4 regions of the Terrisporobacter hibernicus genome follow, and region 1 is predicted to be linked to each of the others. Evidence: riboswitches for the same ligand, from Rfam matches in the RefSeq annotation. Region 1 holds a riboswitch; each other region holds the start of a gene.

The links. A riboswitch is a leader RNA that binds a small molecule or an ion and turns the genes downstream of it on or off. The one in region 1 is predicted to bind lysine.
Region 2: it holds a riboswitch for lysine, as region 1 does, so the genes downstream of both, JW646_RS00910 (Na+/H+ antiporter NhaC family protein) here and JW646_RS01910 (amino acid permease) in region 1, are expected to answer to the same signal.
Region 3: it holds a riboswitch for lysine, as region 1 does, so the genes downstream of both, JW646_RS07435 (aspartate-semialdehyde dehydrogenase) here and JW646_RS01910 (amino acid permease) in region 1, are expected to answer to the same signal.
Region 4: it holds a riboswitch for lysine, as region 1 does, so the genes downstream of both, JW646_RS00925 (Na+/H+ antiporter NhaC family protein) here and JW646_RS01910 (amino acid permease) in region 1, are expected to answer to the same signal.

Annotation. Positions count from the first base shown of each region.
Region 1 covers NZ_CP081135.1:381,555-389,537, forward strand. Annotated here, with positions in the region: gene JW646_RS01900 (DUF5050 domain-containing protein) at 1-771, opposite strand, end outside; gene JW646_RS01905 (GGDEF domain-containing protein) at 1,117-2,958, opposite strand; gene JW646_RS01910 (amino acid permease) at 3,155-4,606, opposite strand; lysine riboswitch at 4,882-5,058, opposite strand; gene JW646_RS01915 (voltage-gated chloride channel family protein) at 5,214-6,458, shown strand; gene JW646_RS01920 (lysozyme inhibitor LprI family protein) at 6,609-7,463, opposite strand; gene brnQ (branched-chain amino acid transport system II carrier protein) at 7,767-7,983, opposite strand, start outside.
Region 2 covers NZ_CP081135.1:184,784-192,766, reverse strand. Annotated here, with positions in the region: gene JW646_RS00915 (Na+/H+ antiporter NhaC family protein) at 46-1,383, opposite strand; lysine riboswitch at 1,551-1,726, shown strand; gene JW646_RS00910 (Na+/H+ antiporter NhaC family protein) at 1,836-3,584, shown strand; gene JW646_RS00905 (pentapeptide repeat-containing protein) at 3,672-4,862, shown strand; gene JW646_RS00900 (KamA family radical SAM protein) at 5,031-6,122, shown strand; gene JW646_RS00895 (helix-turn-helix transcriptional regulator) at 6,356-6,709, shown strand; gene JW646_RS00890 (iron-containing alcohol dehydrogenase) at 6,786-7,934, shown strand.
Region 3 covers NZ_CP081135.1:1,539,098-1,547,080, forward strand. Annotated here, with positions in the region: gene JW646_RS07420 (ABC transporter ATP-binding protein) at 1-183, opposite strand, end outside; gene JW646_RS07425 (ABC transporter permease) at 196-2,646, opposite strand; gene JW646_RS07430 (L-serine ammonia-lyase, iron-sulfur-dependent, subunit alpha) at 2,889-4,082, opposite strand; lysine riboswitch at 4,350-4,520, shown strand; gene JW646_RS07435 (aspartate-semialdehyde dehydrogenase) at 4,655-5,653, shown strand; gene dapA (4-hydroxy-tetrahydrodipicolinate synthase) at 5,719-6,618, shown strand; gene dapB (4-hydroxy-tetrahydrodipicolinate reductase) at 6,612-7,355, shown strand; gene dapD (2,3,4,5-tetrahydropyridine-2,6-dicarboxylate N-acetyltransferase) at 7,382-7,983, shown strand, end outside.
Region 4 covers NZ_CP081135.1:193,554-201,536, reverse strand. Annotated here, with positions in the region: gene cls (cardiolipin synthase) at 1-573, shown strand, start outside; gene JW646_RS00950 (diaminopimelate decarboxylase family protein) at 738-1,973, shown strand; gene JW646_RS00945 (mechanosensitive ion channel family protein) at 2,086-2,943, shown strand; gene JW646_RS00940 (TVP38/TMEM64 family protein) at 3,145-3,735, shown strand; gene JW646_RS00935 (lipoate--protein ligase) at 3,777-4,763, opposite strand; gene JW646_RS00930 (DUF4362 domain-containing protein) at 4,952-5,548, shown strand; lysine riboswitch at 5,643-5,814, shown strand; gene JW646_RS00925 (Na+/H+ antiporter NhaC family protein) at 6,037-7,782, shown strand; gene JW646_RS00920 (tRNA threonylcarbamoyladenosine dehydratase) at 7,915-7,983, shown strand, end outside.

The DNA of each region.
Region 1 (7,983 bases):
AATCCAATCATCAACAATATTGAGATTGCTAATATTACCCTTTAAAAGTAGCTCATTGTCTGTTCCATCAAGACTCATTTTATACAAAGAGTTGTCTTTATATTTTACATAATAAATCCAGTTTCCATCTACAATCATGTAGTCAGCTCGACCAGAAAGAATTTTTTGTTTGTTAGAACCATCAGTTTTCATTTTGAAAATACCATTATTATTTTCCTTATCTTTATCAAAAAAATAAATCCAATCATCTACTATATTTATGGTATAACCTGCAGCTGCATTCCTTGTATCTAATTTTTCTTTACCAGAACCATCTGTTTTCATTTTATACTCACTACCATAATAAATCCAATCTCCAATAACATGTACTCCTCTTAAATCTTGTGAATCAATTTGTTGGTAATTGGAACCATCTGTTTTAACTTTATACAACCCTATACTTGCAAAATAAACCCAATCATCTACAACGTTTATCCAGTATACAGAACTTCCTTTATACCCTTCACATAATTTTTGTTTCTCAGATCCATCTGCCTTACTTTTATATAAACCATCCTTTGCACCAAAATATATCCAATTTCCTTGTGAAACTACTTTTCCTTCATTAGCAAGATTTCCATTGGTATTTCCAAGTGTATTTACTTTTTTATTATCAGTAGTACTTCCTAAGGTACTTAATCTCTTTTCTTGATTTTTTACACTACATCCGGTGCATCCAGTTGCAATAATAGCAACCATTATTAATGATAACAACCATCTCTTATTCTTCATTATTATTTCCCCTCTTATTCTGATTACATTATTTGATTTGTCACGTAAGAATTATTAAAATACATGTAAGTCTCATCAATAGCTTCTAATAAATTCTACAACTAGTATTATAACAATCTCAACAAGTAACATTCTACCTATTCATTTATTTATATATATTTCTATTTTTACAAAATTTAAAGTAAAGCACAAAAATAGCCTGGATGTCCGATGTCCAGGCTATTTCTCACATATATGCAAAAAAATAATAATAATAAATAAATGAATAAAAAAATTTTAATTATGATATTTAAATTATGGACATACTTTTTAGTTTCTATACATATTTTTTATAATTTTTTGCAGCTACTCTGCCCCTTCTACAATACAATTTCTTCCTTGTTCTTTTGCCCTATACAAACAAATATCCACCAGTTTCATATATTCTTCCTTTGTATATTTAGGGTTATACTTTACAACACCAATACTAGCCGTAGTGTACATTGGGTTTTCCTTAGCCTTTTCTTCTAATTTAATACGTATAGTCTCCAGTTGTCTTCTTATCACACCCATATTAGAGTTGATAAAGAGTATGGCAAACTCTTCTCCACCAATACGAAAAAGTGTTCCATTATTATTCAAATTATCATTTACAATTTCTACAGCTAATTTTAATTGTTTGTCACCTGCATCATGTCCATAGGTATCATTAATCAATTTGAAATGATCCAAGTCAAATATACACAAATGCACCGACTTAGCATATGCCATAGCATAATCAAAACATTTTTCAAAATGTAAGCGATTATAAACTTGTGTCAATGTATCTTTTATGGAAAGGTCAAATAAAATTTTATTTGCCTCTTTAAGTTCACAAGTTCTTTCTTCTACAATATTTTCTAAGGTTTTGTTAAACTGTAAAACATCATTATAATATCTTTGGTTATCTAAAATTTTAGTAAATAAATGACCAATAAAAAATGCCATATATAATATTATTAATAAATAGATATTTTCATTTAATTCAAAAGTAAATATATCTAGGCATATTAATATCATCACATATAGTGTTTTCACTATTTGAAAAATTTTATATCCTTTTTTTATTTGATTACTTTTTAGACAAACATAAAACTGCCAAATAACAATAAAAGAAGTATACGCATAAACTGGCAAGATAATAAACTTCCCTAAGTTGCTAAACAATCTAATATTTAAACAAAATAAAATAGCAAGGGCTCCATACATATAAGGTAGGGGTCTAGTGAATTTTTTTGGCACTTTGTCTTCTTTGTCAAATATTTCATGAGATAGAAAACATCCCACAATTCCACCTATCATCAATACACAAATCTTCAAACACATTATAGTACTTTCTGTAATATAAAAATCTGGATAAATAAATCTTAGAAAAATAAAAAACTCTTTCATATCAAATAGTAAACGAAGCATTATTGTAAAATCAAACAGTGTAATAAGAGAAATAAGCTTATGATTTGGCACCAAAAACATAAACATACATCCACTTACTATTAAAACTAACATTAGACCTAAGGTAAACATGATGTAACTTGTTGTCATTTTAGTAATTAGCTTAGCATTGGCTTGTGTTGTCACAATAATCTCTTTGTTAAAAAACTTGTTTTCACCATTTTCATTATTTATAGATAACAAAAGTTCATGATTACCTGGTTTTATTAAACTATTATCTAATTTATAAATAAAATTATCCCTATACAACTTGCTTAAACCACTATATTCTTCACTTATTTTTTTTAAAGGTTTTTTGTCTAATAATACATTGGCTGCAAAAGGATAATTAGGAATAAATAAAACAAGGTTGTCCATCATTTTATCTGTTTTTATAATAAGTCTATATGTGGCCTTATCTTTAGTAGTAAAAATTTCATTTGATGTAAATTCCTCAAAAACTTCCTCCTTTTTATCTAAAGATGACACATTCTTTTCATCTATATATATTCCAGGATATACACCCCATTTTCCATTTAATTTCAAAGTATCTATATTCTTAAAATCAGTTTTTGATAAATCCAACACTCCTTTTTTTATGTTTACCTTAGTATCACTTTGCCAAATACTTATACAAATAGTAGAAATAATTACAAATGCTAAAGTCACTACCATTAAAATTCCAACTGAAAATATCCTTAATAATAATGTCAAGTATTTTTTACCTTTTTCCCCCATTGTGCCTCCTATATGTACTAAGTTTCAATATGTATGTTTCCAATTTTATACATTTTTCGACTTTATGTCAATTATAATAAACTTCACATTTGTCTATGTAATTTCCTTAAAAGTAAAAAAGACTTGGACTTTCCATTACAAAGTCCAAGTCTTTTAATTACTTTCAATTATCACTATTTATTTTTCATCAAAGATCCTACACAGCCTTTTTCTTATCTTCCAATCTACTTTTGTTAGATTTATTATAAGACTTTTGTGACATAAATCTAATAACAAGTCCCATAGCTATAAGGATTAATGGTCCACCATAAGTTTTCACTATTAGTAAAATTGCTTCCGTTCCACTAGATCCAACTACATAGTCAAGTCCTGCCCCCAAGAATCCTGTACAAGATAATACTAAAGCTATTCCTGACATAGTGTATGCAAGTACATCTGATTTAAAGAATTTAAAATCAATGTTTTTGTTATTTTTTCTAAATGACATATATGCAAACATCAGGATTATATATGGTATAACAACTGTTAAAGCTGATAAGTCTGTTAACAATTTGAAGAATGCATCTATAGACTTTAGGCCAAACAGTGGTATGGCTATTAGTACTATTAATATTGCACATTGAACCCATAGGGCGTTTACTAATGTTCCATCTTCTCTTTTCTTAACTAAGAATTCTGGGAATGTTCCTTTTGGAACTTCTCCAAACATTGCTCTTATTGGAGATTCCATCCATATTATATAAGCTGCTATTGATGTTACTAAGAATATTGCTGCATATATTTGAGCTACTATTTTTCCGTTTATTCCAAAGTTGTTTGCTACTATACTGTAAACCACATAACCTGCGTCTTTTATGCCTGCACTTTCCAAAACATCTGGCGATGCTATTAACTGTATAGCCACAGAACCAAGTATATATGATAATGCTATAAGTATAGTTGCTATAACCATTGCTTTTGGAAATGTCTTTTTAGGATTTTCTGTTTGTTTTATATATGTTCCTGCAACTTCTGAACCTGATACTGCAAATAGTAACCAAGAAAAAGTTGAGAAATAACTTACATTAAATTTTGGAACAACACTCTCCACACTAAACTCAGTTGCAGAAGGTGTCCCGTTAAAATACCCAACTACAGCCATTACTACAAATATTACTGTTGCTGCTAGAGTAAATTTCCCTCCAAAATCAGCCAACTTAGAGAATTTGCTAACTCCTATTGTTGCTATATATGTCATGGCTATACATATAAATATTGATAGTATTGGTAACAAGTAAGCATTGGAATCAGTAAATACATTTCTTCCAAGTAAAGCCCAAGATGCTGCTACAGGTATTCTAGAAAATACCATTTGTAGATAGAAAAGTATCCCTATAAAATAAGACCATGTACTTATGAAGGCCCATTTTTCACCTATTGCTTGTTCTACCCAAGTATAAATTCCCCCATCTTTGTCTTTGTTAAAAGAAGCCATTTCAGCTATAACTCCACAAAGTGGTAAAAAATATAGTACAGATACTATCACCCATGAAGGTATAGCAGTTGCCCCTAAATATACTGCATTACTTGCTATATTAGTAAAATTAAAAGTAGGAACAAATATAAGCATTACTAATGCCCATAGTTTAATTTTTTTATTTTCTCCCATGATGTCTCTCCTCTACATTAAATATTTCCCATATAAAAAATTTGCTTGGCTTGAATGACGTATTAGTGAAACACTTCATATGGCCAAGGAGATGTATTTTCTATTCTCTGTCAACAACCTTGTCATAGTTTGCAAGTTGGTTATTACATATTATTTATAAACTCATAGCACTCAACTTCCACACATGTAAAAAAGCCTTGAGCTTTACACTCAAGGCTACGTAAATACAAAAATACACTAATATGAATATAGTATATTTAGGTATATATTATCCCTTAAATGATAGCTCACCACAAAATAATTTGTGACAGTGATACAGATATTCTCTGCATCCCCAGCCGTACAACCTTTCAGCTTCAATTATACAACTTCGGCGATACTTCCTTTCTTAGTAAATCCTCCTGCTTTTACTCATTACTAGTACTATTAATTACCGCACCTCTATCTTTTTTATACTTCATTTAAATTTATGTTATGATTATACATTTTTAAAGTAAATTTGTAAATAGATTTTTAGTTATTTAATTATTTTTAACAAATAGCCTTGCTTTTACAAGTCACATATATAAACAAGACAATTTTTTGATATAATAAATTTGTATACAGTATGAAAGAGGTGGACAACATTAAAAATTTAATAAGACATGCAAAAGAAAGCAAAATTACATTTAACAATTTTGTAAAATGGTTTGTTCTATCAATAATCTCAGGAATATCTGTTGGAGTTGTAATATCATTTTTTTTAAAAAGCTTAGAATATGCAACAACAACTAGAGAAAATCATCCCTGGTTATTATATTTATTACCCCTAGGAGGAGCCTTAGTAAGTTTTCTATATTTTAAATACGGAAAAGATTCTGCAAAGGGTAACAACCTTATAATAGAACAAATAAACAACTGTGAGGGTTACATTCCAAGTAGAATGGCACCACTTGTATTGTTTGGAACATTTATAACACACTTATTTGGTGGATCAGCAGGGCGGGAAGGAACAGGAGTTCAAATTGGTGCTAGTATCTCTGCAACCCTGGGAAGAATACTAAAATTAAAAGATATAGACTACAATATCCTTATAATAAGTGGTGTAAGTAGTGGTTTTGGTGTAGTATTTGGAACTCCAATAGCTGGTACAGTATTTGGTTTAGAAGTTCACTCCGTAGGAAAAATGAGATATGAGGCTATTATCCCTTGTTTAATTTCTAGTTACATAGGTACATATATATCTGAACTTTTTAATATACACCATACAAATTACCATATGGCAAATGTAGGTTTTGATAATATTGTTTTTATAAAAATTATAATATGTTCCATATTATTTGGACTTACAAGCAAATTATTTGCAGAACTTACACATTATCTAAAAAGAGTGTTTGCAAATAAATTTCCAAATACTTCACTGAAAAGTTTTGTTGGAGGATTAGTTATTATAGTAGCAATTATTATAATAGGAAATAGACAGTATTTAGGTCTTAGTTTAGATTTACTTAATAATGCTTTTCAATCACCAGTTTTTTATGGTGCATTTATTATAAAGCTTGTGCTTACAGCTATTACTCTTGGATCTGGTTTCCAAGGTGGAGAAGTTACACCATTATTTGTAATAGGAGCAACCTTAGGAAATGCTCTTAGCTCTATTGTGAATTTGCCAATTTCTTTTATGGCAGGTGTTGGTATGATAGGAGTATTTGCAGGAGCTACAAGAACGCCTATAGCATCATTTATAATGGGTGTTGAGTTATTTGGAGGAATAGATATTAGATATTTATTTGTAGCATGTGCTATTAGTTATGTATTTTCTGGAAGAAGCACCATATACACAGCTCAGAGAAACGAACTAATAGAAGATTAAATTCTATACAGTAAAAAATAGTCATAAGACATTGTTATATTGAAATAAGAAAGGCAATAACCAGTGTATGATACACCAGTTATTGCCTTTTTATAATCCTTCAACTTCAAGCTATTGAAGTTGCTATATTTAAATAATTATTATGTATTCTTATCTATAATACCTTTCGTTGAACTTTTCACATCTATTTATAGTAACTGTGGCAAGACTTTGGTACATAAAAAGTTTATCCTTACTTAAACCTTTTTCTTTTGCCCTTTTTTCCTCTACCCACCTATTTTGGTCTTTTTTCAACTTTTTAAATGAATTTTTATCCAAATTAGTTTTTAAATCTTTATATAAATTATTTAACATTTCATCGCTTAGCTCATAAACTGCTTTTGCACTTTCAACATCCTTCATATTATAAGATCTTAGAATCTTTATTAACTCTCCTTGGTATTTATAAATACCATTTTCTTTAGCTGCCAAATCTTTTGCCTTATCAGCTTTATTTTTATAATCACTTTTAATATTTTTAACTGTTTTGCTTTCTTCTTTAGGCTGATCTTTTGCTGCTTCCTTTTTTTCTTTTTTTTCTATTTTTTCTTTCTTCTCTTTTTTTTCTTTCTTTTCTTCTTTTTCTGCTTTGCTAGGGTTTTGCTTAAAGTCTTCACACTTTTTCTTTAAATCTTTTGCTGCACTTTTTATTATGTCACTTTTACTATCTATTTGTTCTATAGATGCGCAAAGCTGTATTGCAATATCATAGTGCTTTTTTTGTTTAGAATCAATTGCTTCTATTAAATTATTTGTTTGATTATAAAGTGCATATGCTTCTGCTTCATTACTTTTTTCATCCTTTGCTAAACTAAACAATTCTTTCGCTTTATCATACTCTTCATTAGCCGCTGCTATTATTCCATCACCTAAATGTTTATCATAGGATGAAGTATCCTCTTTTTTGCTGCATCCTACAACAAATAAACATAATATAGTTAATACCATTATTATTATTTTTTTCATCTACTCAATCCCTTCTTGCTTTACAAATATTTCTATTATACATATTAATTATATTAAATATTTTGTTGAATATCTATACATTTTTTGGAATTAATATATTGTTTACAATAATCAAATACTAAAATTCAAAGGGGGTAACATTTTTGTGTACCCCTTTGTAACCATTGCTATTACTAACTTGTACTCCATGTTCATTCCATAGTTTATTAGCAGCGTAAATTCAGATATAATTCCTAACATGTAAAAAAGTCTAAGAGAAAATTAAATCTCTCAGACTTCTTTATTGTATAGTATTTAAAATGTTTATAAGGCGTCATCCATCCTGTCATATTCCTGACCTTTTCTATGTGGTATTAAGCTTCCTATAATACCTCCTATAAATGCAGGAATAATCCAGTTAAATCCTAAACTACTAAGTGGTAATTTATCTATAAATGCAATTTCAAAGCCCATGCTATTTGCTACTGTAAGAATACTTACAAGTAGTGCCACATATGTTGCTCCTTTAAATGCATTGTCA
Region 2 (7,983 bases), 200 kb from region 1:
TCTTTTATAAAGAGATATAATGCTTAATTTATTTATGGAAAGCCTCTACCTTATAAAGAATTTTTGCAACTTATCTTTATAATAGTCCAAGTATAGGCAATAACATAAATGACAAATTGGAACTATATATAGAAAAATAGCATATGGGATAAATTTGTAATTACTTATGCCTAAGACTGAAGTAGGAACAAGTGCAGCTATACACCATGGAATTAAGGCAGATGTAATAATAGCGGAATTGGAAAATTCCATAGCTATATCCTCATTATTATAATTTTCATAGGTATCCTTAAGTATTTCTATAGTTAAAATAAAAGCTATAGTCTGGCTACATCCAATAGAGGCAATTATTAAGCCAAGTAATAAGGTTATAAAAAATAACTTGCTTCTATTTAGTTTTAATTTCTTTAAATACTTTTCCAAGCCGCCCAAAATATTTAATCCACTAAAAAATCCTGTTAAACAACATGAAATAATAATTATATAACAAGTTTTAAACATGGAAATAATACCGCCACCCTTAATAATATTTGATAAAGATGAAGACGTTTTATATCCAAATATAATATAATTACACAAATCTATCATAGTTATTTTTTGAATAAAAAGGCAAATTATTATTGATGTTATTATACTTATAGTTATTGATTTTGAAATTGAAACTTTTTTCAACGATAAAATAATAATTATAATAGCTGGTATTAATAAAATAAAACTTATATGAAAATCATTGTACAAAGTTAAACTTAGTGAATTATCAATAAAAGTCAAAGGATTTTTAAAGGAAAAAAATAAATAAAAAATAATACTAATTATAGTTGGAATAATACCAAAAACAAAAACCTTTCTAATATATTTAAATAAGTCGACTTTAGTTAAATTGCATAGAAGAAGTAAACTAGAAGATAAAGGTGAACATCTATCACCTAAATATGCACCAGACATAATGGCTCCTCCTACTAAATTTAAGTTAAGATTAGACGCCTGTGCAATAATAATAAGAGGTATACCTATGGAACTTACAGTACCAAAGGAAGTTCCAATTAAAATTGATGTTACAGCTGCTATTAAAAAACAAAACAATATAAATAGATTAGGGTTAATATATTTTAATGAATAATAAACTATTGATGGAATTGTTCCACAACTTAACCATACACTTATTAAAATTGAAATTAAGATTAAAATTTTTATAATTGGAAAACTTCTTTTAGACTCAAAAGTATATAATTTAAGAAGGTCTTTTATGGTTTTATTTCTTTTTAAACCAATTAAAGAAAATAAAATCAAAGAAATAGTTAAACCGTATCCTAAAAAAATATTATTAAAAACGCTAAATATTAGCATTGTTATTGTAATAATAATAATGAAAAAAATACTCATATAAATAATTCCTCCTATTATTTATCAATATAATAAAATTATAGAAGAAAAATATTAAAATATTAATTAAATATAAAAAATATTTATAAAACATATATAGTAAAAAATACGGTTTTACTTGTTGCTAAATAAAGTCAGGTAATATATACTCATATTAATAAGTGAATATTTAAGGTAGAGGTGCGATTTTTATCAGTAACAATAAGGAGTTAAGCAACGTTGATTTATTGTGAAAGGAAACATCGCCGAAGCGTATAACTGAAGCTTTAAGGTTATTTGGCTGGGGGTATATATAATATATATGCCACTGTCACTAAGAAATTAGTGTTGAGCTATCAAATGGATTTATAGTTTAGTATAATTATGACCTTGATGCTCTTACATCAAGGTTTTTTTAATGAAAAAAAATAGCCCTTATGATGTTCACTACAAAAATATTAGGGGGAAATAAAATGAGAAGAAGAAATTTAAGATTATTTTTAATGACAACCATGCTATTCATAATGACGACGGCACTATCTTTTGCAGAAGAAGTTGATGTTGCGGCACAAAATGCAGGTAAATTTGGTTTATGGACTTTAATACCACCGCTAGTTGCAATTTCACTTGCTTTTATAACTAAAAATGTTATAGTATCTTTGGTTATAGGAATTATGTCAGGTGGATTTATATTAAATATAACAGGGAACAATCCTTTTATGGCAATATTTTATTCATTTTTAGATTTAATTAAAAGAGCAGTGGAATCTCTAGCAGACCCATGGAATGCAGGTATAATTCTTCAAGTTTTAGCAATAGGAGGAGTTATAAATTTAGTTGGAAAAATGGGTGGAGCAAAAGCCATAGCTGAAGCATTATCAAATAAAGCAAAAACAGCAAAAAGTGCTCAAATAATGACTTGGTTTGCAGGACTACTTGTATTCTTTGATGACTATGCAAACTCTTTAATAATAGGACCTATGATGAGACCAGTTACAGACAAAATGAAAGTATCAAGAGAAAGATTAGCTTTTATAATAGATGCCACTGCAGCACCAGTTGCAGGTTTAGCAATTATTTCTACATGGATAGGTTTAGAAGTTGGGCTTATAGGTACAGCATTTGAAAGTATAGGAGTTGAAACAAATGCATTTGGAGTATTTTTAGATACAATTCCATTTAGATTTTATAATCTATTAATATTAGGATTTATAGTAATGACAGCTTTACTTTTAAAGGATTTTGGACCTATGAGAAAAGCTGAGTTAGAATGTAGAAGGGGAAGTCAAAATATTACTTCAAACGAAGAAGTAAATAAAAATTTAAGTAAACATGATGATATGGAACCATTAGAGGGTGTTAAACTAAGTGTGTGGAATGCAATAATACCAATAGGAGCGTTGATAGTTGGAGCGTTATTTGCATTTTATTACAGTGGATATACTGCAATAATGGGCGGAGAAGACAGTGCGGTAATTCAACTTATGCAAAACTCACCAGCATCATTTAATGCAATAAAAGAAGCTTTCTCAAATTCAGATGCATCTGTTGCTCTTTTCCAATCAGCTTTATTTGCTGGAATAGTTGCGATGGTTATGGGTGTATGTAAAAAAATGTTTACTGTATCAGAAGCTCTAGATATTTGGGTGGATGGAATGAAAACATTAGTAATAACAGGTGTAATATTAATATGTGCATGGTCACTATCATCTGTAATAAAAGAGCTAGGAACAGCAAAATATTTAATTACATTACTATCAGGTTCCCTACCTCCATTTATAGTACCAAGCTTAATATTTGTACTTGGGGCAATAATATCATTTGCAACTGGAACTTCTTATGGAACAATGGGAATACTTATGCCACTGGCTATACCTCTTGCATATTCAATAAACCCAGACATGTCTTATGTAATAGTTGCAACATCAGCAGTATTAACGGGAGCTATATTTGGCGATCACTGTTCACCAATATCAGATACAACAATACTTTCATCAATGGGAGCTGGATGTAATCATATAGATCATGTTAGAACACAAATGCCTTATTCAATATTTGTGGGAGTTATTACTATAGTGTTTGGATATATACCAGCAGGATTTGGATTACCTGTTTATTTAATCTTACCACTATCATTTGTGGCAATGTTTATAGGAATACAAATACTTGGTAAGAGTGTAGAGGTTGAAGATATACAAGGAAATGAATTATTAGAAAATTAATATTTAGAAAAGACTTAAATGATAATGCATTTAAGTCTTTTTTTATGCAGATAATAAGTTATAGATTTTGTAAAAGGAGAAATCACTATGGCTTATGTGAATTTTAAAGAAGAAAATTATAAATTAAAGATACAACTAGAAAAAAGAAAAAAGAATAATGAAAAAAATTACAGTTATATTATAAAGCATAAAAAGGAGATGACTGACTATAATCCTGATAATAGATATAGTTATGAAATTATAAAAAACGAATTCATTGGAAAAAAAGGATTGCTAGATGAAAAAGATTATTATAATATTTCTAATAAAGATATAATATGTGCAAACTTCAAAGATTGCACTTTTGCAAATACAAAATTTATAAATTGCAAAATAATAGGCTGTAAATTTTATGATTGTAAGTTTATATTAGGCGGTGTTATTTTTGAAAATTGTATATTTATTATGGAAGATAATATAAAATCTCCATCATTAAATAATACAACAAATTACTCTTGTGAATTCTATAGTTGCGAATTTTATAGTAAATTTAGAAATTGTGATTTATCATATTTAATATTTGAAAATTGTTTGATAAAAAATACTTCATTTGAAATATGCATGATGAAAAGCATGATAGCAAATAAATGTGAATTAAATAAAATAAAAATTTCTGATTGTGATTTAAGTGGATTTAAAACACATAAATGTTACATTGTAGACTTTGAATTTGATGATAAATATAAAACTAAATTAGATGAAAAAACATTTTTTGATAAATTAGTAGAAATAAAAAAAGATAGAGAAGAATATGAAGGTCTATATTTGACATATCAGATTATTGCAGATAAATTTAAAGAAAATACTTTAGATAATAACTTTGGAGAGTATTATTATTTATGCAAAAAAACTGAGTATAAAATTCTAGACCCGGTGCCTAAAATAGGCTCATTTTTGTATAAAATATTTTGTGGATATGGTGAAAGGCCTTTTAATGCGCTATTAACGGGAATATTTTTAATATTAGTTTTTGCATTTTTATACTTAATTGTTGGTTTGGACATTAATAAAAGTTATGTTATTTATAATCTAGAAACATTTAAAAATTTAGATTTTATGAAATTTGTTGCAGACTATAATCAATCTCTAGCACTAAGCTCAGGTATATTTTTGGGTGTAGGGGGATATAGTAGTGAGCCAGTGAAAATGTCACTGATGTTATCTAATATTGAGATGATTCTAGGGATAGTAACTGTGGGAGTAGGAATTGGAACTATAGTAAGAAAAATAATAAGATAAAATTTACAAAAAAAAAGGAAATTTACCGAATAATATAGTATTTACTAATATATATATTAATGTTTTGCAATATTCTTACTATTAAATAAACTATTTCACATATATTTATTATATGAAAGATACATGTTAAAGTGATTTTAAAATTTTATATACTTAAGGGGTGGTATCTTGAACAATACAGAGTTATTGAAGAAAAATATAACTAAAGCAGAAGATTTAAATTTATACATGAATTTAACAAAAGATGAAGAAATAAAAATGAATGAAATACTTGAAAAATATCCCATGTCTATTACACCTTATTATTTATCTTTAATTGATTTTAATGATCCAAATGATCCTATAAAAAAAATGTGTATACCTTCAATAGAAGAAATTGATTTAAGTGGAAGTTTTGATACGAGTGGTGAAGCAGATAATACTGTTATTACGGGAATGCAACACAAATACGAACAAACTGTAATTGTGCTATCTACAAATCACTGTGCAATGTATTGTAGACATTGCTTTAGAAAGCGTTTAGTAGGTTTATCAGATGAAGAAATAGCTACACATTTTGAAAAAATGTTAGAATATGTAAAAAATAATGAGAAAATAAGCAATGTACTTATTTCTGGTGGAGATTCATTTTTAAATAGTAACAGAAAAATTGAAAAGTTTTTAGAGGCATTATGTGATATTTCTCATATTGATTTAATTAGATTTGGAACAAGAATACCAGTAGTTTATCCTGAGAGAATAACTAGAGACAATGAACTTAAAGAGATACTTAGAAAATACGGTGAAAAAAAACAAATTTATGTAGTGACTCAGTTTAACCATCCTAGAGAAGTGACTAAGGAAGCTATTGATGCAATAAAATATTTAAGAGATGCTGGTGTTATAGTAAAAAATCAAACAGTTTTATTAAGAGGAGTAAATGATAGTATTGAGATCCTTGGAGAGTTGCTAAAAAAGGTTACTTCTATTGGAATAGTACCATATTATATATTTCAGTGTAGACCAGTTACAGGTGTAAAAAACCAATTTCAAGTGCCCCTTAAAGAAGGTATTGATATAGTAGAAGGAGCTAAAAGCTTGCAAAATGGCCAAGGGAAATGTTTTAAATACTGTTTGTCTACAACAAGGGGGAAAATTGAAATAATAGGAAAAACAGAAGATAATCATATGGTATTTAAATTTCATCAAGCAAAATACAAAGAGGATAGAGCAAGAATATTTATAGAAAAAGTTGATGATAATCAAACCTGGATATATTAAAATATTTAATTAGAACTGCCATCATTTAAAAAGTATATATTTCTTTTTAAATGATGTTTTATTTTTACATGAAATAAATATAATATAAAAAAATATAGCAATATATTACTATACATAAAAACTTAAGATGCTTTATAATGTAACTATAAGAAGTGTAATTATTAAATAAAAGAATTTAATATTATATTAAGCAACTTTCTTATATAAAATAGAAAGGAGCGTTAATATTTGTCATGCCAAGTAATAAAAATAAGAACGTTAATCCTTATATTATCAAATCAATAAAATATATTAATCAAAATTTAAAGAAAAAAATAACAATTAACGAAATTTGTCAGTATATTAACTTATCTAAATATTATTTTTCACGAATGTTCAAAAACGAGATAGGTGTAACTCCGTATAGGTATATAATGAATTGTAAAATAGAGGCTATAAAAGAAGATTTATCTGATGGAGTAGACATAAACACCATAGTAAGTAAATACGAGTTTTACGATTTAAGTCATCTTAACAAAAATTTCATAAAAGTATATGGAATAACACCGCTGGAATATCAAGAATCCTGTAAGTCAAAGAATAAATAATTTTTATTTAAAATGCCAAGTTATTATGTAGCTATCTACATATATAATAAAATTATTTTTAGGAGGTTTTAATAATATGGCTTTTACATTTTATATGCCAAGTGTTAGTTTAATGGGACCAGGATGTTCAGACAATTTACCAGAGGAAATAAAATCAAGAGGATTTAAAAAAGCTTTAATAGTTTGTGGAAAAAGATCTGCTAGTAGTTCGGAATTTGAAGGAATAACTGATAATTTAGGAGCTAAGGGTGTGGAATTTGTTGTATATCCTGGCTCTCAACCAAACCCTACTGTTACTAATGTAATGGATGGAGTTAAAGTACTTAAGGACAATGGATGTGATTTTGTTATATCTTATGGTGGAGGATCTCCCCATGACTGTGCAAAAGGTATAGCTTTAGTTGCAACTAATGGTGGAAACATAAAAGATTATGAAGGTGTTCACGTATCTAAAAATCCTCAGCTTCCACTTATAGCAATAAATACTACAGCTGGCACTGCTTCAGAAATGACTATATTCTCTATAATTACTGACGAAGAAAGACATGTTAAAATGGCAATAGTTGATAAACATGTTAACCCAGTTCTTGCAATAAATGACCCCAATTTAATGGTTAGTATGCCTGCTTCTTTAACTGCAGCTACAGGAATGGATGCTTTAACTCATGCTATTGAAGCTTATGTATCTACTGCTGCTACTCCAGTTACAGATGCTTGTGCACAAAAAGCTATTGAACTTATTAGTGATTATTTAAGAGATGCAGTTGCTGATGGAAATAATATGGAAGCAAGAGATAAAATGGCTTATGCTGAATTCTTAGCAGGTATGGCATTTAACAATGCTTCTCTTGGATATGTTCATGCAATAGCTCATCAATATGGTGGATTCTATAACCTACCACATGGTGTATGTAATGCTATATTACTTCCTGCTGTTCAAGAGTTTAATGCTAAAGTTGCTGCTAAGCAATTAAAAGATTGTGCTAAATTTATGGGTGTAGATGTATCAGGAATGAATGATGATGAAGGTGCTGCTGCTTGTATAGCTGCAATAAGAAAATTATCTGTTGATGTTAATATACCTAAAGGATTTGCAGAACTTGGAGCTAATGAAAAAGATTTTGATATATTAGCTACTAATGCACTAAAAGATGCTTGTGGAGCTACTAATCCCCTTCAAGCTACTCATGATGAAATAAAAGCTATATTAGCAAAGGTTATGTAATTAGCATCAGAGTTATTTGATTTTTATAGGCTTGCATATGTAAATTAAC
Region 3 (7,983 bases), 1.2 Mb from region 1:
ATCAGTTGGTTTATCAAGACCTGCCATACAATTCAATAATGTACTTTTTCCAGACCCACTAGCACCTACTACAGTAATAAATTTATTTTCTTCTATGTCTAAATTTATATTCTTTAAAACATGCAACTTATTTTCTTTTTTACCATAAATCTTGTTTAAATTTTCTATTTTTAATATGGCCATACTGATTCCCCCCTATTCATTCCTATTAATTCCTTCTGATATACTCATTTTTTCTAGTTTTTTCTTAGACAAGTACACCGATATAATACAAACTACTATTACTAAAAAAGTAAATATTACTATTTCATTAAAAGGCACTTCAAATTTTTCTAGATTCTTAGCACCAAATCCAGTTTCCATAATTTCATTAACCATAGATACATCCTTGTATCCTTTATATATAGCATGAGCAGACCCTAGCATGCAGCTAATAAGAGCATAAATTAAAGACTCCTTAATAAGCATACTTCTTATCTTTTTCATACTCATACCAATACTTCTTAATGTTGATAGCTCTCTAGTTCTAATTAGTATTCCTGTTTTTATAGTGTAGTAAATATTTAAAGATGCTACTACAGACATAAGCAATAATAAAAACATACTTTGCATCTTATCCATTGCCTGTAATTTTTCTTGTTCTGCTTTATATCTCCCTCTACTTTCTATATTGTTATAATCCTTATTTCCAATCATTTTTTCTATTTTATTTTCAACTTCCTTTTCTTTTCCACTAGAAGCTTTTACTCCTATTACATTGACATCATTTATATTAGTCAATTTAGATAATTCCTCTATTGGCATTATTACCGTTATCATTCTTCCATAGAAATTATTTAAAATCCATTTTCTGTTTAAGAAACCAGCGATTCTAACTTTTTCCACTTTATAACTTAGCTTTCCATCATTTACTGATGGTATTTTAATTTCAATTATTTCCCCAATTTTTAAATCCTTATCTATTGGTTCATTGGTTCCATCAGTATGATTATTTACCAAAACATTTATATATTCACTATTTTTCTCATCACTTTTTTCTTCTATGTTTTTATCTAATTTTTTCAGATCTTTTTCTGTATAACCCCTAACTTCTAAATATGATTCTTTCTTATTCATAGACCCAGACAACACTAATTTTCCATCTACATAGTCTACATCATCTATATTTTTAATTTTTTCTACATCACTATTACTATACATTCCTAGAGCATTTTCCACATTATAATCGTCTTTATTTAGTTTTATATCATATTCATCAATATTTTGACTTGGCATATGCATTACATCCATACCAATTTTGTTGTAATTTGATAATGCAGTTATATACATAGACCCAACTAATCCCATAGATAATATACAAAGAATGGTTCTTGTCCTAAATCTAAATACATTTTTATATGCCATCTCTCCAGTTATATTAAATACTTTTCTTATCCATTTATAATAAAATCTATTTTTAAACTTTCTGTCACTAAAACCGTTATCTCTCATTCCTTCTACTGGAGATATTCTAGTAGCCTTGTATATGGGAACTATATTTGAAATAAACACCGTAATAATTGCTATTAATATGGGTATCAATATTGCTTCTTTAGTTATATAAAGGCTTGGATTTTGAGGGTACATTTTAGATATATAATTATACACATACGCTCCGCCAATTAAGAATCCAGAGGATATACCAATGGTTACCAATATTAAACTTTGTATAAAAATCATAGAACATATTTGGTGCCTTTTAGCACCTATGGCTCTTAACATCCCTATTGATTTTTTCATATCAAATAAAGTCATTACAAAAATATTGCATATTAAAAGCGCCGATACAGCTATAGGTAATAACATATTTCTTATTTCATAGGTTGTTGCTTCTTCACCAACACCAAGAGAGTTTAGCCCTTGAATTAAGCCGATATTCATAAAGAATTTATCTTCTGTAAGGCCGTATTTTTCCATTCGTTTATACATATTATCCATTGTAGAATCTTCATTTTCTACATTTAAAATACCATCATTAGTAATAAGATTTTCTGGTATTAAATTTTTATATCCACCTGTAAAAGCTTTAAGTGTATATTCTTTATATTCTTCGTAGTAGTTCTTAGGTCTGCTGACTATTCCAACTAGTTTAAATTTATAATTTTTATTGTATATTTCATCATTTCCATCATGACTTTTATATTTTTTAACTATGTTAAAATCTATGTCTTCACCTAATTTATTTTCTAAATTCATTTCCTCTATAGCTTTATTATCTAAAACTATCTCGTTTTCATTTTTGGGTGCCCTTCCATTTATAAGTGTATATTCACTTTGTTTTAAATAGTCTGGACTATACGTATTAAGAGTGCTCTTAACACCATTTTTATAAACAATGCTACCTAAATTGATTATTGTATATGTATCATCCCTTGTATCATCATTTAATATTTTTTGCAATGCTTCATCATCAATATCACTATATTCATAGTCATAAGTTCCAAATGTGTTATGTAGCTTTTCTGTTCCTAATTTTATATTTGTTTGTTTTTGTACAATATTAGAAAATGATATCAACGTAGCTAACCCTATTGCTATTACTATAGAAAAACTTCTTCCTTTTTGATTTTTCAAATAATAAAAAGCTAATTTTAAAACACCCTTCATTCTTTTCCTCCCTTTATCGTCGATTGTATTTTTATAATTGCTTCCCCTCCATATATTAATTTTTCTTATATCTAACTATATCTAAAAAAATCATAAAAATATTATATTTTATAAGATTGTGCTCTCTTTGTTATAAAGATTTAATAAAAAACAGCTTTCGTTATAAATTTGTAAAAAAAAAGAAACAGGAAAATTCCTGTTTCTTTTATCTATTTCAATATAAATATTTTAATATTTAAAAACTAGCAAGTGAAGAATAATTTAGCTATTCCACCTTTTGAAGTTTCTCTGTATTTATCCATCATGTCTCTACCAGTTTCGTCCATTATTTTAACTATTTGGTCAAAAGTAACTTGATGTTCTCCATCAGTTAATAATGAATAGTTAGCAGCATCTAATGCTCTTTGAGCACCCATTGCATTTCTTTCTATACATGGTATTTGAACGTATCCGTAAGCTGGGTCACAAGTCATTCCTAAGTGATGTTCTAAACCGATTTCCGCAGCATATTCTATTTGTCTTAATGATCCACCTTTTAAGTAAGCTATTGCAGCAGCAGCCATTGCACAAGCAACTCCTACTTCACCTTGACATCCAACTTCAGCACCTGAAACAGATCCGTTTCTCTTAACAAGAACACCAACTATACCTGCTACAGCTAAAGCTTCAACTAATTGCTCATCAGTGTATCCTTCATAGTCTTTCATTGCGAAGAATATTCCTGGTAAAACACCTGCAGAACCACATGTTGGAGCAGTTACTATAACGTATCCTGATGCATTTTGCTCTGAAGCAGCTAAAGCATAAGCATAAACTAATGTATTTAATTGCTTCTTAGCAAGATATTGCTTATAGAAATATCCAGCTTTTCTTTCTAGATTTAATTTACCTGGTATAACTTCTGTAGCTTTTAAACCGTCTTCTACTGATTTTTTCATAGCATCTTTAATAGTTACTAAGTAATCCATTATATCAGCATCGTCGTAAGTTTTTACGTAGTCTACGAAGTTTTTATTATTTTGGTTACACCAAGCTATTATTTCTTCCATAGTTGAATGAGGGTAAGTGTCGTTTCCACCTGCATTTCTCATTCCTTCTTCAGCTATTGTACCTCCACCAACAGAGTAGATAGTCCAATCTCCCATTACGTTTCCGTCTGCATCTATAGCTTCTAACATCATACCATTTGGATGATATGGTTTAACTATATCTTCTCTCCAAAGTATTTCAACTTCTTTTGGCTCAAGCGTTTTCTTGATTATATAATCAGTTAAATGCCCTTCTCCTGTTGCAGCTAAGCTTCCGTATAAGTGAGCTTTATAGCTAACAGCTTCTGGGTATTTGTTCTTAAATTGTTCAGCAGCTCTTTGTGGTCCCATTGTATGTGAGCTGGAAGGTCCATTACCTATTTTGTAAAGTTCTTTTAGTGATTCCATTTTGTTCCTCCTCGGGGATTTAGATATTCTTTTTATTTTAATAAGAAAACATATTCCCAATTAAAATTATATATTTCCAATAATAATAGTAATTTAAGAATTATTTACCTCTAAAAAATATTTTTATAAATATTAAATAACATATAAAACATTTTACCTAAAATGCGACAAAAAATCTAGATGTTGTTTGAGGTAATTTTTTACATTTTTATTGATTTTTTCATTTTTTTGTACTACTATTATTAATAATTTAAAAAAACTATCTTAACCTAGGGTAGAGGTGCAGTGGTTAAAAGTATTTGAAAGTAGTCGGCAGACGTTAATATTCAAAGAAAGGAACCATTGCCGAAAAGGTAATCTTGGCAAAGATTATTTTTGGGGTTATGCATAATATGTATAACACTGTCACTTATTTTTAAGTGGTGAGCTACAAGGTTTACTTTGACATGTCGTTTTAAACGTACAAAGTATACCTTTGTACGTTTTTTTATATATATAAATATAAAGCTCTCCCTTAAATTTTCTCTATGTTATTAATGTTAAATCTAAAATATATTACGGGGTGATTAAAAATGAAAAAAATTAATGTTGCTTTAGTTGGTGCCACTGGTATGGTGGGAAGAACTTTTATAAAAATTTTAGAAGAAAGAAATTTTCCAATAGATAATATCTATATGTTCTCTTCTGCAAAATCTGCAGGTACAACTGTTAAATTTGCAAACAAAGATGTGGTTGTAGAGGAATTAAATGAAAATTCTTTTGATAGAGATATACAAATAGCTCTATTTTCTGCTGGTGGAGGAATAAGCCAAAAATACGCACCAATAGCAGCTTCTAAAGGAGTAATTGTTGTTGATAATTCAAGCCAATGGAGAATGGATCCTAACGTTCCACTCGTTGTTCCAGAGGTTAACCCAGAAGCAGTAAAAAATCATAAGGGAATAATTGCAAACCCAAACTGCTCTACTATACAAGCTATGGTTCCTCTTAAACCATTACATGATAAATATGGTTTAAAAAGAGTTGTTTACTCAACTTACCAAGCCGTATCAGGTTCTGGAGTTAGAGGAGTTCAAGACTTGGAGGATGGAATCCATGGAAAACCAAACACTTTCTACCCTCATCCTATAGCCTTTAACTGTCTTCCTCATATAGATGTTTTCGAAGAAAACGGATATACAAAAGAAGAAATGAAAATGGTAAATGAAACTATGAAAATCTTAGAAGACTATAATATTAAAGTTACTGCTACTACTGTAAGGGTTCCAGTAAGAGGTGCTCACAGTGAGTCTATAAACTTAGAGTTTAATAAACCATTTGAGTTAGAAGACGTATTTAGTACTCTAAAAAATACTGAAGGTATAGTTATAGTTGATAATCCTGCTAACAACGAATATCCTCTAGCAGTTGATGCTGAGGGTCATGATGAGGTTTACGTAGGAAGAATCAGAAGAGACTTCAGTGTGGATAATGGTGTTAATATGTGGGTTGTTGCTGACAACATAAGAAAAGGGGCTGCTACTAATGCAGTTCAAATAGCTGAATTATTATTAAAATATGATTTAGTATAAAAATGAACTTTAATAAATATTAATTAATAGAGATTAAATTTAAGGTAAAAAGGAGAGGTTTGTTTATGATTTTTAAAGGTTCTGCAGTTGCTTTAGTTACGCCATTTGATGAAAATGGAAAGGTTAATGTTAAAAAGATAAAAGAATTAGTGGATTTTCAAATTGAAAATGGCACTGATGCTATAGTTGCTTGTGGTACTACTGGTGAAGCCAGCACTATGAATGACGAAGAACATTTATTAGCAATCAAAACTATTGTTGATGCTGTTGATAAAAGGGTTCCTGTAATAGCTGGCACAGGTGGAAATGACACTGCTCACTCTATCTATATGAGTCAAGAAGCTGAAAAATTAGGTGCAGATGCTCTTTTAATTATAACTCCTTACTATAACAAGGCTAATAAATCAGGACTTAGAAAACACTTTGTATCTATTGCAAATAGTGTTAAACTTCCTATAATTTTATACAATGTTCCTTCACGTACAAAGGTTAATATCCCTCCTTCACTTGTTGCTGATTTAGCTAAAAATGTGGATAACATTGTAGCTCTTAAAGAAGCTTGTGGAGATTTAGCTCAAGTAGCTGAAGTTTGCAGGTTAGTTCCAGAAGGCTTCGCTGTGTATTCTGGTAACGATGACTCCATACTACCCCTACTTTCTCTAGGAGGGTCTGGAGTTATATCAGTTCTAGCTAATATTTGCCCACAGGAAACTCATGATTTAGTAGCAAAGTTTATGGAAGGTGATGTAGAAGGTTCTAGAGAATTACAATTAGGCATGAAACCTTTAATAGATGCTTTATTTATAGAAGTAAATCCTATACCAGTAAAAACTGCTGTTAATTTATTAGGATTTAATGTGGGAGACTTAAGACTTCCTCTAGCTGAAATGGAAGAACAAAATTTAGAAGTTTTAAAAAGAGAATTAGTTAATTGGGGACTAAAAATACAGGAGGCAACATGTTAAGAGTAATTATAAATGGTTATAGCGGTAGTATGGGTAAAGTTTTAACTAAATGTGTTAATGAAGATAGTGAGCTACAACTTGTTTGTGGTGTATCTAGAGATGAATTAGATGTGACTTTCAAAACTTATCATAAAATGAGTGAAGTAGAGGAAAATGCTGATATTATTATTGATTTTTCTAATCACTGTGCTATATATGATGTTTTGGACTATGCTACAAAAACAAAAACACCTTTAGTAATAGCAACTACAGGATTTAATGATGAAGAATTAGGTGAAATAGAAAAAGCTTCGGCTATTATTCCTATTTTCCACTCTTCTAATATGTCTCTAGGTGTGAATGTTCTAGTTAAATTAGTTAAAGATGCTGCCAAAGCTCTTAATGGGTTTGATATAGAAATAATAGAAAAACACCATAATAAAAAACTAGATTCACCTAGTGGTACAGCTGTTATGATAGCTAATGGAATTAAAGAGGTTCTGCCAGGTAGTGAATGTATCTATGGAAGATATGGTCGCAGTGAAAAGAGAAAGCCTACTGAAGTCGGTATTCACGCCATAAGGGGTGGAACTATAGTAGGAGAACATACTACTATATTTGCCGGCCATGATGAAGTTGTAGAAATAAAACATACAGCTCAATCTAAGGATATTTTTGCAAAAGGGGCTATTGCTGCTGCAAAATTCTTAGTAAATAAAGAAGCTGGATATTACAATATGAACAATATGTTAGACTAAAACTAGACAAAATTTGGAGGAAAACTATGGTTAACTTAAATGATGCGTATGAAATAGCTAAATATATAAAAGATGCTGAAAAACAAACACCTGTAAAAGTTTATGTTTCTGGTAATATAAAAATAGAAAAAAATGATAACTACAAAGTGTTTGGTCAAGAAGGTTCTTATATTTTAATTGGTGATTATAAAACTATAATGAAAGATGCGGAAAACTTTAAATCTTCTGTGGATGATATTCATATAGAATACGATAGAAGAAATTCAGCTATCCCTCTTTATAATTTCTTACATGCAGAAGCTAGAATTGAGCCAGGTGCACTAATAAGAGATATGGTTACAATAGAAAAAAATGCTGTAATCATGATGGGTGCTGTAATAAACATAGGTGCCGTTGTTGGAGAAGGGTCTATGGTAGACATGAATGCTGTAATAGGTGCTAGGGGAATGCTTGGTAGAAATGTACACCTTGGGGCTTGTTCTGTTGTTGCTGGTGTTCTTGAGCCACCTTCTGCTACTCCTGTTATAATCGAAGATGATGTATTAATAGGCGCAAATTCAGTTATTCTTGAAGGCGTCAGAGTTGGTAAAGGTTCTGTTGTTGCTGCAGGTTCTGTTGTTACAAAAGA
Region 4 (7,983 bases), 190 kb from region 1:
TATACAAATGAAAAATATTTAAGTAATGGATATATACAGCCCTTTGATGATAGTCCATTAGTCAATGAACCTATTGGAGAGACCGTATATTTAAATTTAATAAATAAGGCGAAAAACTATATATATATTAATACTCCATATTTAATAATAGATAATGAAATGGCAACTGCATTGAAAATAGCATCAAAGTCAGGTGTAGATGTAAGAATTGTAACGCCACATATACCTGATAAATGGTTTGTTCATGCAGTTACAAAATCTTATTATCACTCATTTATAAAGGACGGTATAAAAATTTATGAATATACACCAGGATTTATGCATTCTAAAACTTTTGTAGTTGATGATGAATATGCAGTAGTAGGAAGTATTAACTTAGATTTTAGAAGTTTATATCTTCATTTTGAATGTGGAGCATGGTTGTATAAAACAGAGAGTGTATTAAAAGTAAAAGACGATTTTAATGAAACATTGGAACTTTGCCAAAAAATAAGTTTAAACGAGTGCGAAAATATAAAATGGCCAGTGAAATTTGGTAGGCTAATACTTCGATTATTCTCACCGTTAATGTAATAGAAAATCTTCCTTAATTCAATAGATAAGGAAGATTTTTTTGATTAACATCAATAAGAATATTCAATAAGTTTAATCCTATACAACAATAAAGGATAAGTACAGGAAATATAGAATTTTATAGGAATATAAAAAATATTAAAATAAATTTGGGGAGAATGATGATGTTAGATAATAATAATTTGAGACAATTAATGAGTGAGGTAAACAAATCATTTTATGTGTATGATGAAGAAGAAATTTTAAAATCTATTAATATTTTAAAAGACAAATTTAAAGAGTTTGAAATTTTATACTCAGTCAAAACTAATCCCAATAAACACATATTGGATTTAATGAGTAAAAATAATATAGGCTCAGATGCTGCATCTGCAAAGGAAGTACAAATATCAAATACAGCAAATATTAATAAAAATAATATAATTTATTCTGCACCGGGTAAAAGAAGAAAAGATATTGAAGAATCTATTGATAAATGCATAATAACAGCGGATAGTTATAACGAATTAAGTTTATTAAATGAAATAGGAAAAGAAAGAAATACTAACTTAGAAGTTGGGTTAAGGATTAATGCTAATTATAATATGTTTGGTGGAGAATCTATAAGCAGCAAATATGGCGTAGATGAAGAGACATTGATAGAAAATAAAAATTTTATAGATAACCTAAGTAATATTGAGGTTGTTGGAATTCATGTACATCTTCAGTCCCAAATTTTAGATTATGAAATAATTTACAATTATTATGAATATGTATTAAAGCTTGCATTATTTTGTAAAGAAAAGATGAAATTTAATCTTAAGTTTATTAATTTTGGTGGAGGACTAGGGATATCATATGGTAATTCTTATGGAAATTTAGATATTGATAAACTTAGTAAAATGTCAAATGAGTTAATTAAAAAATATAAACAAAAGTTAAATGCTAGATTTATTATAGAAAGTGGAAGATTTTTAGTTTGTAAAAGTGGAGCTTACGTTACACCTATAATTGATATTAAAGAATCAAGAGGTAGGAAATATCTAATCGTACAAAATGGATATAATGGTTTTTTTAAACCTACTATTAGTGAGCTTATTGTTTCTTATACTAACAAAAAAGATAATTTAAAAATGATGGAACCACTTTTTACTTCTTATGATTCTTATACTATAAGTTTAATAAAGAGGGAAGATAAAGAAGAAAATAATAAAGAGATAGTTACCATAGGAGGGAATTTATGTACAGCTGTTGATATTTTAGCAAGAGATATACTTCTTACTAAGGCTGAAATCAACGATTTGATCTTCATAAATAATGCTGGAAGCTATGCTTATTCTCTTACACCTCTTTCATTTAGTAGTCAAGAAAAACCTGTAGAAATATATTACACAAGCAAGGATTACCATGTAATAGACTAATTACATAAATTTACATGATATGATTTACTATAATTATTTACAACTATCCTAGACAATTTTTGCAAAAAAGTGTATTATTTTATTTATATGTAATAGACTTGGAGGGAAATTGATGCTTGAAGAAATACAAAATATGAATTTTAAAAATATGACCATGGAAACCATGGCTACCAAAATACTAGATTGGGCACTAAATAGTGGAACAAAATTAATAATAGGTACAATTTTAATAATAATAGGATTTAAAATAATAAATAGATTATCGAAAAAATTTGTAATCTTTGCAGAAAAAAGAAATGTAGATATGACATTAGTGAAATTCACAAGGTCATTTATAAGTATATCTTTAAAATGTTTATTAGTGCTTGTAATTGCAGGAGCATATTGGGAGCTAAAATTGTCAGGATTAGCAGCTATAGTTGCTTCAGCTGGGGTTGCCATAGGTCTTGCACTTCAAGGAAGTTTATCAAACTTTGCTGGAGGATTTATAATTTTACTTCTTAGACCATTTAAAGTAGGAGATTATATCCAAGCTGATCAATTTGAAGGAGCAGTTGAACAAATTGGAGTATTTTATACAACTTTAACAACGGTAGATAATAAAGTTGTATTAATACCAAATGGAACCTTATCAAACGGAAGTTTAATAAATTATTCTACAAAAGAAACTAGAAGAGTTGATTTAACATTTTCAGCAGGGTATGAATGTGATATTTTAAAAGTTAGAAGTGTATTAAAAGAAATAGTATCTAAAAATAAACTAATTCTTGATTATCCAGAGCCATTTGTTGGATTATTTGAACAAGGACCTAGTTCTTTAAAATTTGCTGTAAGAGTTTGGGTAAATACACCTGACTATTGGACAGTATATTATGATTTATTAGAACAAGTTAAAATTAGATTTGATGAAGAAAAGATTTCAATACCATATCCACAAATGGATTTACACGTAAGACAAGTTATAAAATAAAAAGATTGCTTTTTAGCAATCTTTTTTTATTGCATAAATTAAAAGAATTAATAACAAATTAATAACAAAATAGTAAGAAAATATTAAGAAAATGGGGTATATCAGGCCCAATTGTTAAGAAAAAATGAAAATTTATTCATATTAGATTTAAATAAAAATTATTATGATATAATAATTTAAAATCATAAAAAGGAGATACTTATGGAATATATTCAAAACATATATAATATAGTAAATGATTATTGGTTATTGTCTATTATTGTTGGATTGACAAGTGTATTTGTAGAAAGTTTTCTACCTATACTACCGCTAGTTGCAATTGTTACTGCTAACGCGGCTTTATTTGGTATGTATCAAGGGTTAATAATATCATGGATAGGATCTACAGCTGGGACTATATGTCTATTTTTAATAGTTAAAAAAATTAGCAATAAAAAATTTATTAAATTATTAAAAAACGAAAAAGTAGAAAAAGCAATTGATTGGGTAGAAGAAAAAGGGTTTATGTTATTGTTTTTTGCTTATGCTTGTCCATTTTTACCAGCTTGCGTGGTTACAATATCTCAAGGATTAGCCAAAAGACATACTACAGACTTTATATCTGCAGTAGTAGCAGGAAAGTTAGTTATGTTTTTTATAGTTAGTTATATAGGAAAAGATATTGTTGGTTTTATTACAAATCCTTTGAAAGTATTAACTTTAGTTTTAATCATATTTGTTGCTTGGAAAATAGGTAATAAATTAAATAAGGACTTGGATAATTTTGAAAAGAAAAGAATGAATGAAGAATAGGCAAAAGATCTATTCTTCATTTTAGTTTAATAACTTTAAGTTTATTTTACACCCATTATTCCATCAACTAATATATCTATATCACAATTTAAAAAATAGTCATTTATATCAATGTTATTTAAGATACTCCTGATACTAGCTTCATTGTGATTTGTATTTTTTAATAAATCTTCTATATATGAAACATCCTTTTTACCAAAGAAATCTCCGAAAAATTTTATTTCTTTAATTAGCCCTTTCTCAACATTTAAACTAAATTCTATATTGCCACCAGGATACTTAATTTCATTATTAAGAGCATATTTAGGTGAATGACCAAAATTCCACTGCCAAGTGTTATATTTATCTTCAACCAATTTGTTTATTTCATTTACATCTTCCTCACTTAATTGGTAAAGACAATTATTTTCGTATTTGCTATTTATAAAGTTCATCAAGTAATTTTTAAATTCTAAAACAGTCATATCCTTTTCTAAGTGATTAGCAATATTTGTAACACGAGATTTAACAGATTTTACACTTTTGCCTATAAACTTAGATGGTTTTACTTTTAGAGCACTAGACAAATCATTTATTTCAGATGAGAACAACAAAGTACCATGGTGCATTACCTTATTTTTATAATTATATTGTGCATTACCTGAAAATTTTTGATTATCAATAAGTAAATCATTTCTTCCTGAAAATTCAGCTTGTATATTTAAATTTTTCAAAGCGTCTATTATTGGCATAGTAAATCGCTTAAAATCACTAAAACTATTATCATTACACGAAATAAATGTAAAATTTATATTACCTAAATCATGAAAAACAGCTCCACCACCAGACTGTCTTCTTACGACTTTTATTTTATTTTGTTTTACATACTCATAATTAATTTCAGATAATGTATTCTGATTTTTACCTACGATTATAGCACTTTCATTTCTCCATAGTATAAAAATATCTTCATTAGTATTTTTTAAAAAATATTCTTCCATAGCCAAGTTAAAGTAAGCATTTGTACTAGTATTATTGATTAACAGCATAGTCTATTCCTCCATAAATTTTGTAATCAGACACTTTACTAATATTCAACAAAATGTGAGTATTTCCTTTAATAAATATGAATAATTAAAGAATTTGTCGCAATTTTCATAATCATAGTGAATGAAAATTGAAGGAATTATTTCAAAAAAAAAGAAGATAGTAATAATCAGTATGTAGGGGGGATAAGATGAAAAAGATAATTTATATTATTATTTGTATAACCTTTTGTAGCTTAGTAGGATGTAAAAACATTAATACTGAAAAGACTATAGATGCTTTTAATGATGAAAAACTTAAGATATATTCAGCAAAAGACTCGCAAAAAGTAAAAGAGCTATTAAAATCTTATGGAGGCTCTAAAAATCTAACAGTTGAAAAAGCTAAAAAAAATAATATTGTAGTTATTGAAGACGAACAAATAGTAGCAAATGAAAAGATATGGAATGATTTTTATAAAAATAGTAAAAAGAAAAAAGAAGATAGGGTATTAATAGTTCAATACACTGAACAAGACGACCCAATACTGACTTACTTATCATGCAAAGACAATAAATTCTTTATGATTGAAGATGACTCGAGAGATCAATATAGAGATGATAAAGAAGAAGATTATTTTGAATATAGCTTTAAATATTTAAAATTATTTGAAGAAAATAATAAAACTTATGTATACTTGTTAGATGATGAAAAAATAACCTTAGATGAGCTTAATTATTCTCTATTAAGTTCAAATATATCAGATTGGATACCTTATGGTTTTGTGTTTTATTATATTAATTCATAGATTATTAGACTAAAGTAAATATAATTTTGATAAATTAGAACAAAATATATTGTATTTGTAAAGCATATATTATATACTATTAAAAACAAGTGAATATATAGGTAGAGGCGCAATATTTATAAGTATTAATAATGAGGTAGCACGATGACTTATTAAAAAAGGAAATATTGCCGAAGTGTATAACTGAGGCTTTAAGGTTATATCGCTGGGTGTATATAAAATATATATACAACTGTCACTAATTTTAGTGTTGAGCTATCATTGAGAAGAACTAATAATATTTTTAGTGTGTAATTTTAACCTTGATGAAGCCATCAAGGTTTTTTTATTGCAAAAAATTATAATTTTTATTAAAAAATATTGATTTTTAACTACTTAATGGAATAATGAATTTGTTCTAAAAGACATTATTAACATGAGCAAAGACAATTTGTATTAAAATGACAAAACCCTGAAATATTCACAACTATCACATAGGGGGAAGAAAAATGAAAAAAAGAAATGTAAGATTATTATTAATGACAACAATATTGATTTTAATATCAAATGTAACAAGTTTTGCAGCAGAACAAGATATGGCTGTAATAAATGCACAAAAGTATGGAATATTAACATTATTGCCACCACTTGTAGCTATTATTCTAGCTTTTATAACTAAGAATGTTATAGTATCTTTGGTTATTGGAGTGATGTCAGGTGGTTTTTTATTAAACCTAAATGGTATTAATGTTTTTTCAGCACTATTTAATTCATTTTTAGATTTAATTGATAGAGCTGTTGGGGCATTAGCAGACCCATGGAATGCAGGAATTATACTTCAAGTTTTAGCAATAGGTGGAGTAATCAACTTAGTTGCTAAAATGGGTGGAGCAAAAGCAATAGCTGAGTCATTAGCTAAAAAGGCAAAAAGTGCAAAAAGTGCTCAACTTATAACATGGGCAGCCGGGCTTTTAGTATTCTTTGACGACTATGCAAATTCTTTAATAATAGGTCCTATGATGAGACCAGTTACAGATAAAATGAAAGTTTCAAGAGAAAGGCTTGCTTTTGTAATTGATGCTACAGCTGCACCAGTTGCAGGAATAGCAATAATTTCAACTTGGATAGGTTTAGAAGTAGGCCTAATTGGAGATGGATTTAAGGCTATAGGAGTAAATGCAAATGCATTTAGTATATTTTTAAGTACATTACCATATAGATTTTATAATATATTGATTCTTGGATTTATAGTTATAACAGCAGTACTATTAAAAGAATTCGGGCCAATGAGAGAAGCAGAGCTAAAAGCTAGAAGAGGAAATACAAATTTAGTTTCTAGTAAAGATATAGATGAAAAAATAAGTAATGAACATAGTGATTTAGAGCCCCTTCCGGGAGTTAAATTAAACATATGGAATGCTATAATACCAATAGGAATACTAATAGTTGGATCATTATTTGCATTTTACTACAGTGGTTATAGCACAATAATGAGTGGAAATGATGCAAGTTTAATTCAAATATTTAATAACTCACCACTATCATTTGTAGCAATTAGAGAAGCATTTTCTAATGCAGATGCATCAGTAGCTTTATTCCAATCTGCTTTATTTGCAGGAATAGTTGCTATAGCAATGGGTGTAGGTAAAAAAATATTTACTGTATCACAAGGATTAGATATATGGGTAGATGGAATGAAAACTTTAGTTATAACTTGTGTAATACTAATATGTGCATGGTCACTTTCATCAGTAATAAAAGAACTTGGAACAGCTAGATACTTGATACAATTATTATCAGGTTCTGTACCGGCTTTTTTATTACCAAGTATAATATTTGTACTAGGTGGAATAATTTCATTTGCTACAGGTACATCTTATGGAACAATGGGTATACTTATGCCACTAACTATACCGCTAGCTCATTCTATAAGTCCTGATATGTCTTATATAATAGTTTGTGTAAGTGCAGTTCTTACAGGTTCTATATTTGGAGACCACTGCTCACCAATATCAGATACAACAATACTTTCATCAATGGGTGCTGGATGCAATCATATAGACCATGTTAGAACACAAATGCCATATGCTTTATTTGTTGGAAGTATAGCAATACTATTTGGGTATATACCAGCAGGAATGGGACTTCCAATTTATTTAATAATGCCTTTAGCATTTGTAGCTATGTTTATAGGAATACAGATACTTGGAAAAAGTGTAGATATAGATGAAAAAGAAGAAAGTTTAATAGCTTAATTTATTATAAAAATCTCTTTAAATTGTTAGATAAAATAATTTGAAGAGATTTTTTTTATTTAATTAATACACTTGTGAATCTAGGTAAAACTAAATATAAGAGTTAGTTGTAATTATTAAAGGAGAATCTAGATGAACAGCAATTTTACAATGAGAACAAATTTACTTATAGGACAAGAAGGTATGGAAAAATTAAAAAAT